One region of the Alteromonas gilva genome, then DNA from elsewhere that is predicted to be linked to it. Evidence: predicted binding sites of a transcription regulator. Region 1 holds the regulator's gene; the other holds the start of a gene.
The links. The regulator sigma-54, encoded in region 1, starts transcription at its own class of promoters, with help from an activator protein. The targets are predictions, from matches to a motif close to GTTGGCACGNNNNTNGNNT.
Positions count from the first base shown of each region.

Region 2: the regulator sigma-54 is predicted to act here: its motif matches at 3,655-3,673, upstream of OIK42_RS10450 (kinase).

Region 1 covers NZ_JAQQXP010000001.1:1,061,727-1,066,535, forward strand. Annotated here, with positions in the region: gene OIK42_RS04680 (DUF885 domain-containing protein) at 1-478, shown strand, start outside; gene OIK42_RS04685 (HPr family phosphocarrier protein) at 503-775, opposite strand; gene rapZ (RNase adapter RapZ) at 775-1,620, opposite strand; gene ptsN (PTS IIA-like nitrogen regulatory protein PtsN) at 1,651-2,109, opposite strand; gene hpf (ribosome hibernation promoting factor) at 2,122-2,409, opposite strand; gene OIK42_RS04705 (RNA polymerase factor sigma-54) at 2,434-3,912, opposite strand; gene lptB (LPS export ABC transporter ATP-binding protein) at 3,995-4,720, opposite strand; gene lptA (lipopolysaccharide transport periplasmic protein LptA) at 4,717-4,809, opposite strand, start outside.
Region 2 covers NZ_JAQQXP010000001.1:2,380,327-2,385,135, forward strand. Annotated here, with positions in the region: gene add (adenosine deaminase) at 1-986, opposite strand, end outside; gene OIK42_RS10435 (response regulator transcription factor) at 1,004-1,636, opposite strand; gene cmoA (carboxy-S-adenosyl-L-methionine synthase CmoA) at 1,805-2,533, shown strand; gene cmoB (tRNA 5-methoxyuridine(34)/uridine 5-oxyacetic acid(34) synthase CmoB) at 2,544-3,521, shown strand; gene OIK42_RS10450 (kinase) at 3,722-4,594, shown strand; gene OIK42_RS10455 (HAD-IIB family hydrolase) at 4,594-4,809, shown strand, end outside.

The sequences.
Region 1 (4,809 bases):
GCTGGAGCTGCAAAATGTCCCCGACTTTCGTCGTGACTTATATTTAAGTGCCTACGGTGAAGGGTGGGGGTTATATGCTGAGGGCTTAGGGGTTGAAATGGGCGTGTACGAAACGCCGTATCAGCATTTTGGCCGGTTAAGCTATGAAATGTGGCGAGCGTGTCGACTGGTTATCGATACGGGCATTCACTCGCAAGGGTGGAGCCGGGCCCGGGCAATCGATTATCTGGCGGCTAATACCGCATTATCGATGGCCAACGTGCGCGCCGAAGTGGACCGCTATATTTCCTGGCCGGGCCAGGCGTTGTCGTACAAGATGGGCCAGCTAAAAATACTTGAATTACGTGAGCGCGCCGAGCAGGCGCTGGGTAATCAGTTTGATATCCGTGAGTTTCATCAACAGTTGCTGGGGAATGGGGCGCTGCCACTGGCTCTTCTGGACCGGCAAATTCAGGCGTATATTGACGCCTATCGTTAAACCACAGGGAGTGACGACTCCCTGCTACTCAGCCTCGTTAAAGCGCCCGGCGATCAGCGATTCGACAGCCTGCATGGCGGCTTCGGCATCAGGACCTTCGCTGATCACATCGACCTGCTCACCCTGGTGGCTTTCCATGAGCATCAGGCCCAGTACACTGTTGGCATTGGCTTCCTGCTCGCCTTTAATGAGGGTAATCTGCGCATCAAACTGATTAGCCAATTGCACTAACTGGGTGGCTGCGCGCGCGTGCAGGCCCAGCTTGTTAACGATTGTGAGGGTTTTCTCTACACGCATTATCGGTTCAACTCCCTGTGACGGATTTGCACATCCGGATGCTTATCTGCGAACAGTTTTGCTAATGACTGAGCTACAAATACGGAGCGATGCTGACCACCCGTACAGCCAATGGCAATGGTTACGTAGCTGCGATTGTTCCGCTCTAAATGCGGCAGCCAGGTGGTGATTAAATTCTGAATTTGCCAGATAAACTTAGTGACGATGGGCTGTGAACCGAGAAAAGCTTCAACGGGTGAATCCAGGCCGGTGTGGTGCCTTAGGTCTGGCTCCCAGTGTGGATTAGGTAAGAACCGTGCATCAAAGACATAATCGGCGTCTTTGGGGATACCATGTTTAAAACCAAAGGATTCAAATACCAGTACCAACCGCGAACTTTTTTTACCCAGAATACGCTCACGAATTAACTCAGCTAACTGGTGAATCGACAAGCGATCGGTATCGATATACAGATCGGCCCGCTCGACAATCGGCGCTAACAGATCTTTTTCGGCCTGGATGGCATCTGCCAGGGATATATTTAATTTGGCAAGTGGATGAAGCCTGCGGGTTTCGCTGAAACGTTTTACCAGCATATCGTCGCTGGCATCCAGATAAACGATAGTCATAGCCCAGGATGAGGGCAGATAATCGAGGATTTCAACCAGATCCTCAGGCTCTTTTGGCAGGTTGCGCACATCAATGCTGACAGCGACTTGATCGTATTCATCGGCTACCGTGTGGGTCAGGGTCGGCAGCAGGTTAACCGGGATGTTGTCAACGCAGTAATAACCGAGATCTTCCAGTGCGCGCAGCGCAACGGACTTCCCCGAGCCCGAACGACCACTGATAATGATAAGCTTCATGAACTGTCAGACTCCTTGTGGTATTACTGTTTACTGGGCGGTGTTGTCGCACAGCGCTGCAATAACTTGTTCCTTCGTTTCGGCGTTCCGAATAGTCTTTACGATGGATTTTTGACTCAGTTTACCGGCAATTGTTGCCAGTGTCTGCAAGTGTCCTTCAGTTTGGTTCTCTGGCACTAATATAGAAAAAAAGATGTCGACAGGTTTGTCATCTATCGCATCGAATGCAATAGACGGTTTGGTGGTTACCACAACGGCGGTAATTTCTGAAAGGCCGGCCAGCCGTCCGTGTGGCAGTGCAATGCCATTGCCGATGCCCGTGCTGCCCATTTTTTCGCGAGCCAACAGCGCTGTGAGGGCCTCGTCCTTTTGGATTTCCGGATTGGCTTGTGCAGCAATTGTGCTAATAATTTCGAGTATGCGTTTTTTACTGTTGCACTGGACCGCACATTCAGTGCGATCCAGGCTAACTAAGGCTTCTATATTCATAGGGTTAGGGGCCTAGTGCTTTTTGAGCTTTTCCTTATGCTTAATGACCTGACGATCAAGCTTGTCTACCATAGCGTCGATCGCTGCATACATATCTAAGTTTTCTGACGACGCAAATACTTCAGCACCGCTTAAATGCATGGTGGCCTCAGCTTTTTGATTCAGTTTTTCCACATTCAATATCACATGGACATTTGAAATGTGGTCAAAATGACGCTCCAGTTTGCTAAATTTAGTATCAACATAGTTACGCAAAGAATCGGTAATCTCAACGTGATGACCTGTAAGATTAATTTGCATAGTTCGTCTTCCTTATATTTCTGCCTAGATAAGGCTCTTGCGTTGGTTAGACGGTGGAATCGAAAGTGATTCCCGGTATTTTGCTATTGTTCGCCGAGCAACTTTAATACCTTGATCAGCCAACAATTGGGCAATTTTACTGTCGCTTAAAGGTTTGCTGGGTTTTTCCGCAGCAACCAATTTTTTTATTAACGCACGAATAGCGGTAGATGAGCATTCGCCGCCCGATTCAGTCGCTACGTGACTTGAGAAAAAGTATTTAAGCTCAAAAATACCGCGTGGGGTATGCATATATTTCTGCGTGGTCACCCGTGATATGGTTGATTCATGCATATCAACCATTTCAGCTACGTCATTGAGCACCATTGGTTTCATCATTTCAGGGCCATGCTCAAAGAAGCCCATTTGTTGCTGCACAATACAGTTAGCAACTTTAAGCAGTGTGTCGTTGCGTGACTCCAGGCTCTTTATGAACCATTTAGCCTCTTGCATGTGCGAGCGGATAAACTGTGAGTCAGCGCTATTTCTCGACTGACGACTCATTGCCGCATACTGTTGATTAACGCTCAGTTTAGGCAGACTATCCGGGTTGAGTTCTACCACCCAGCGGCCCTTTTTCTTGCTAACCGAGACATCAGGAATGACATACTCAGGTTCCTGGGTAATCAACGCACTGCCAGGACGCGGATTAAGTGTTTGTAGCAAACGCATGGCTTCTCGCAGATCATCTTCTTTGAGCCGCGACTTACGCATGAGTGTGCGGTAGTCCTTGCTGCTCAACAGATCGGCGTAATCTTCTATCAATGTTTTTGCTTCGTTTAGCCAAGGCGTATCCGGCGCAAATTGTTTAAGCTGAACCAGTAGACACTCCTGCGGGGTACGTGAACCGGAGCCGATGGGGTCAAACATCTGAATGCGCTTAAGGACACATTCAACTTCGTCTTCCTCAACGGGCTCTTCCATATCATCAGTATTGACGCTGTTGAGAATATCTTCAACTGAAACGGTTAAATATCCTGACTCATCTATCGAATCAATAATCGCGATAGCAATAGCACGGTCGATTTCACTGAATGGCGTCAGGCGCATTTGCCACAATAAATGAGCCTGGATGTCATCGGTGGTTTCGCCCTGAAAAACCTGATCGTCGTCTGACGAGGAAGGGCCAGGTGCCGGTGCCGACGATGCTGAATAATATTCATCCCAGGTACTGTCGATAGGCAGCTCGTCAGGCAGTTCGTTTTTTTCCAGCGCTTCGTTGGAGTCTAAATTATTATCGCTGGTGGCAGTTGCCGCTGCATCAGCTTCAGCATCGAGTTTACTGGTCTCGACGATATCGTTGTCGCTGTTGTCCTCGATTTCAAGCAGAGGATTAGCATCCAGCGCTTCCTGAATTTCTTGCTGAAGATCCAGTGTAGAAAGCTGCAGCAGTTTAATGGCCTGCTGCAACTGTGGCGTCATAGTGAGTTGTTGACTAAATTTAAGCTGTAAAGATGGTTTCATCTACTTCTATTCTTAACGCCTTGCTTGTTATTGAAATGGACAATGGTGGTTGTCACGTTATTGTTTGGCAGCCTGTCCCTAACTATAGCCTGAATTGCTCACCCAGGTATACATCCTTCACTTTTTGATTGCTCAACACCTGTTCTGCGCTACCCTGAGCAATCAGTTCTCCCTGGCTGACAATATAAGCCATCTCACAAACATCCAGGGTTTCCCTGACGTTGTGGTCGGTAATCAAAATGCCGATCCCACGGTCACGAAGATGTTGAATTATCTTCTTTATATCATTAACCGAAATTGGGTCAACACCCGCAAAGGGTTCATCCAGCAAAATAAATTTGGGGTTCGCTGCCAGTGCCCGGGCAATCTCAACGCGACGGCGCTCACCACCTGACAAACTCATGCCGGTACTATTACGTATATGGTTAATATTGAATTCATCAAGTAGGGCATTGGCTTCATTTAATCGCTGTTCCGAACTCAGGCCTTTGCGTGTTTGTAATATCGCCATAATATTATCAAAAACACTTAACTTGCGGAATATGGACGCTTCCTGAGGCAGGTAGCCTATGCCGTGACGGGCGCGCTCATGCATGGGCTGACGGGTTAAATCCATGTCATCAATGCGAATGTCGCCTTTATCCAGCGGTACCAAGCCCACGATCATGTAAAAGGTGGTGGTTTTACCGGCGCCATTAGGCCCCAGCAAGCCCACAATCTGCCCGGTCGATACCTCAACGCTAACGTCGCGAACTACCTGACGACTTTTATACGACTTGGCTAAATGTTTGGCGGTCAGGGTGGTCATTCGTTATCGTCATCCTGTTCATCATTGTCGGTTTTTTTGGCCGCACTGTCATCGGGTTCCATACTGTAAATCGTGGTAACGCGGCCGTC
Region 2 (4,809 bases), 1.3 Mb from region 1:
GCCCTGGCAAACAACGATTGTTTGTCCGCAGCAGACAAAAATGCCTGGTTTACGCCATTAATTTGTACTTGCTTTAGCTGTTCGTCGCTGAGCTTAATGACGTCTCTGGCCACGGTGTATTCGTCAGCCAGGGTAATTGCCGAAATACCCGGATCATCGGTGTTCAGCGTTACTTCAATTCCCGCCTCTAAAAACTGTTTCATAGGGTGATTAGGCGTATCTACAACCGTGGCCGTTTGATAGTTAGACGTTGGGCAGGATTCAATGCCAATATGGTGCTCCGCCAGATAAGCCATAAGCTGTTCGTCTTCCCTGGCAGCCACGCCATGACCAATTCGGTTGGCACCCAATAATTCAATGGCATTCCAGATGCTTTGAGGTCCATCCGCCTCACCCGCATGAACCGTAATTTGCCAACCGGCATCACGAGCCTGCTTAAAATGATTCACAAACAGCGGCGCCGGAAAACCCAGTTCATCACCGGCTAAGTCCAACGCGGTAATGTGCGCTTTATGGGCTAACAGCCCATTGAGTTCCTGAGTGCAGGCTTCAGTGCCAAAGGTGCGACTGAGAATGCCGATCAGGTTGTGTTTAACGCCAAAATCACGCTCGCCGTCGGCACAGCCCTGTACGGTGGCAGCGACCACATCGGCGATATTCAGTTGATGGGTTTGTGCCATATAATATGGCGAAAATCTTAACTCAACGTAATCAAGGCCTTCTTGCTGAGCATCCTGCATGTTTTCGTAGGCAATTTGATAACAGGCATCGACATCGGCAAGCACAGAAATGCCGTAATCCAACCTGGCTAAAAAGGCCAGTAAGTCAGCGGTTTTATCCTGTATCTGGCAAAGTGGAAGGAGCGCTTCGAGGCTCCTGGCAGGCAGTGCTATATTATGTTTGGCCGCCAACGTCCAGATGGTTTCGGGGCGAATGTTGCCATCAAGATGACGATGAATGTCTACGGCAGGTAAATCCCCGAGCATAGCAGTTCCTGGCAGGTTTAATTAATTTGCAGCTTATCCATTAACAACACGGCCTGAGTACGGGTATTAATGTTAAGCTTTTTAAGCGCAGCACTGATATGCGCTTTCACCGTTGCTTCAGTAACATTCATTTCATGGGCTATTTGTTTATTCATCAGGCCGGCACGAACCAACTTGAGTACCGACACCTGTTTGGGGGTAAGTTCTTTAAACCGGTTCAACATATCATTCATATTGCCGCTGTTTTCAGTCATTTTTTCGGCTATGTCAGCAGGCAGCCACTGTTCACCGCTCAGTACAATGTCAATGGCCTCGGCAATCGAACTCGTCGGCGTCGACTTCGGCACATAACCGCTGGCGCCCAGAGTGATCGACTGAGAAATCACGTCTATATCGTCGTTGGCTGACACCATCACAATGGGTAATGCGGGAAACTTTTGTTTGATAGAGGTTAAGGTATCAAACCAGTTGGCCCCGGGCATGGATAAATCCAATAGTAACAAATCAACATGGCCGTTTTGGTTTATGAGGTCGACTAACCCCTCTGCCGAGCCGGCCTCCAACACTTCTAAGCGTTCAAATAAAGGCTTGAGCGCGGCGGATAATGCTTCCCTGAACAGCGGATGGTCATCAGCAATCACAAATTTCATTAACTAAACTGCCTTTGGCGACTGTAGTATTTATAATAAGGGTAATACTAAAGGTGTAAGTTGAGAAGTAAATAGTAGTCAAATAAGCAATTTTTTTGCCCTGAGACTTGGCTTTCTGCGTTGGCCGGGTAAAATTGCGGCGCATAAATTCAACTGTTGGAATACCCAGTGTCAAACAAAGATAACCTGTTCGCCGCCCCCCTTAGTCAAGTGAGTGATTTTAGCTTTGATGAAGCGGTCGCTGATGTGTTTCCAGACATGATTAATCGCTCTGTTCCGGGCTACCAGACAATTATTGATACCATTGGTCAGTTGGCGGCCAGTTACGTTCAACCTGCGTCAATGGTCTATGACCTGGGCTGTTCATTAGGCGCAGCGTCCCTCTCGGTATCACGCCGGTGCCCGGCGCAACATTGTGAGATTGTCGCGGTCGACAGTTCAGCGGCGATGGTGGAACGCTGCAAACGTAAGGTAGGTACATTTCAGTTACCCAATCCCATTGAAGTTCGTGAGGGCCTGGCGCAGACCGTGGCCATAAACAATGCCTCAATGGTAATCATGAATTTTACGCTGCAATTTATTCCACCGGCAGAACGCGCAGCAATATTACAAACCATTTATGACGGTTTGTTGCCCGGTGGTATTTTTGTATTATCAGAAAAAATTCGTCATAACCACGCCTCGGGTGAATCGTTGATTAACGATCTACATCTTAATTTTAAGCGGCAAAATGGTTACAGCGAACTTGAAATCAGTCAAAAGCGAGCGGCATTAGAAAATGTCATGTTAATCGATACCTTCGCAGATCATGAACAACGGCTCAGAAATGTTGGTTTCAGCGACGTCGTCATGTGGTATCGCTGTTATAATTTTATGTCTCTGGTCGCAATAAAATAAGGCGCTAACCATGACCGCATCAGCACTTTTTCATACCTGCTACCAGGATCTGTTAAACGGGCCTTTGTCACACTGGCTTAATACCCTGCCCCAGCAAATGGATAGCTGGTATCGCGACGATCTACACGGCGAATTTAAAAAATGGCAACGATTGCTCGGTAAATTGCCGCAGGTGCCACCGGGCAATATTGATTTGCGCGAGAGTGTCACGGTGGGTGATGCCAGCAGTACCGATCCGTACACCCAAAAGCAAATAGAAGGCTTGCTTCGCCAGTTTATGCCCTGGCGTAAAGGCCCGTACTTTATCCATGGGGTACACATAGACACTGAGTGGCGGTCAGACTGGAAATGGGAACGGCTAAAGTCTCACATTGAACCATTGAAAGGGAAACAGGTGCTTGATGTTGGCTGTGGTAGCGGTTATCACCTCTGGCGAATGTACGGCGAGGAGGCAGCAGGTGTTTATGGTATCGACCCCACTCAGTTGTTTTTTATCCAGTTTATGGCTGTTAAACACTTTCTTGGCGAGGCGCCGGTCCATTTTCTGCCGCTCGGCATTGAGCAAATGCAACCGCTAAAAGCCTTTGATACGGTGTTTTCCATGGGTGTACTCTATCATCGCAAAGATCCCATGGAGTTTTTAAATCAGCTCAAATCGCAACTGGTTAAAGGCGGCCAACTGGTGCTTGAAACGCTCATCGTTGATGGCGATGAACAAACCGTACTGATGGCCGGTGAACGGTATGCGCAAATGCGCAATGTATGGTTTTTACCCAGTACCAGCGCCCTTATTGTGTGGCTCAAACGCCTCGGCTTCAGTGACTGTAAAGTGGTTGATGAGTCGGTCACGTCAACGGCTGAGCAGCGCACAACCTCCTGGATGGAAAGCCATTCGTTGCAGGACTTTCTGGACCCCGACGATCACACCAAAACCATCGAAGGTTACCCCGCGCCGAAGCGCGCGGTAATTATTGCCACTAAAAATTAATGGTTATCCGGCAGCCTGAACAACCAGCGAGTTAGCCGCCAACACTGCATTTGATCGGTTTTTGTGCAATCATACGCAAGAAACTGATTTATATGCAGTGGTTAGGATCCGGGTTGAGATTTCAAGCTTCGGAATTGGCACAGATGTTGTAACTCAGTTACACAAATGCTGTGCGAATCATTAATAACTAAGGCAGCTTTATGGACATATCTACGTTTCTTGCGGCGCATCGCCTTCCGGATAGCTACCGCGACATTGCACAAAAATGGTTCATACCATTGGCTGACGAAATTTTTGAGCACCAAAGCAGTGCAAAGAAGCCTTTTTTTGTGGGCGTAAATGGTTGTCAGGGTTCTGGCAAATCAACACTTTGTGACTTTTTAGTTTACTACCTTACCGAGCATAAAAAATTAAATATCGTATCGTTGTCGGTGGACGACTTTTATCTCGATAAATCCAGCCGAAATGCGCTAGCGGTAAAAGTACATCCTTTATTGGCAACCCGGGGCGTTCCCGGAACCCACAACGTAAAACTCGCTCAGGATACCTTCGATCGCCTCAGAGGCTATGGTACGGTATCCGTGCCTCGTTTTAGTAAAGCTACGGATAACCCATTTCCGGTAGTGGAGTGGCCGGTCATCAATTCGCCACCGGATGTTGTGTTAGTTGAGGGATGGTGCTGGGGCGTCAAACCACAGAGCAGGCAACAGCTGGAGATACCGGTCAATACGCTGGAACAGGAAGAGGACCCGCTGGGTACCTGGCGTAATTACGTAAACAAACAACTGGCTGATAGTTATCAGACTCTGTTTGAACAAATGGCTTTTTGGGTCATGTTGAAAGCGCCGTCATTTGATCAGGTCTATCACTGGCGTAGAGAACAAGAACATAAACTTGCCGAAAAGGTGGGGAGTAACCAAAGTGGTGTTATGACTGATCTCGAAATTAAACGGTTTATTCAACATTACCAGCGACTCACTGAACATAGTCTGGCAACATTACCTGCCAGCTGTAATTATGTGTTCCACCTGGATAGCAGTCGTCAAATTACCCATGTAGATAAGGCAGTTTAATGGATCAGTCGAGCATTGTGATCTTTAGTGATATGGACGGCACCTTGCTGGACCATCACACATACAGTTTTGCTGCCGCACAGCCAACGCTGGATGCGTTATTTGCGCGCAGTATCCCGGTTATACCGAACACCAGTAAAACGTTTGTAGAAATGGTCGAGCTGCGTAACAAAATCGGCTTACAGGGGCCTTTCGTCATAGAAAACGGCGCGGCG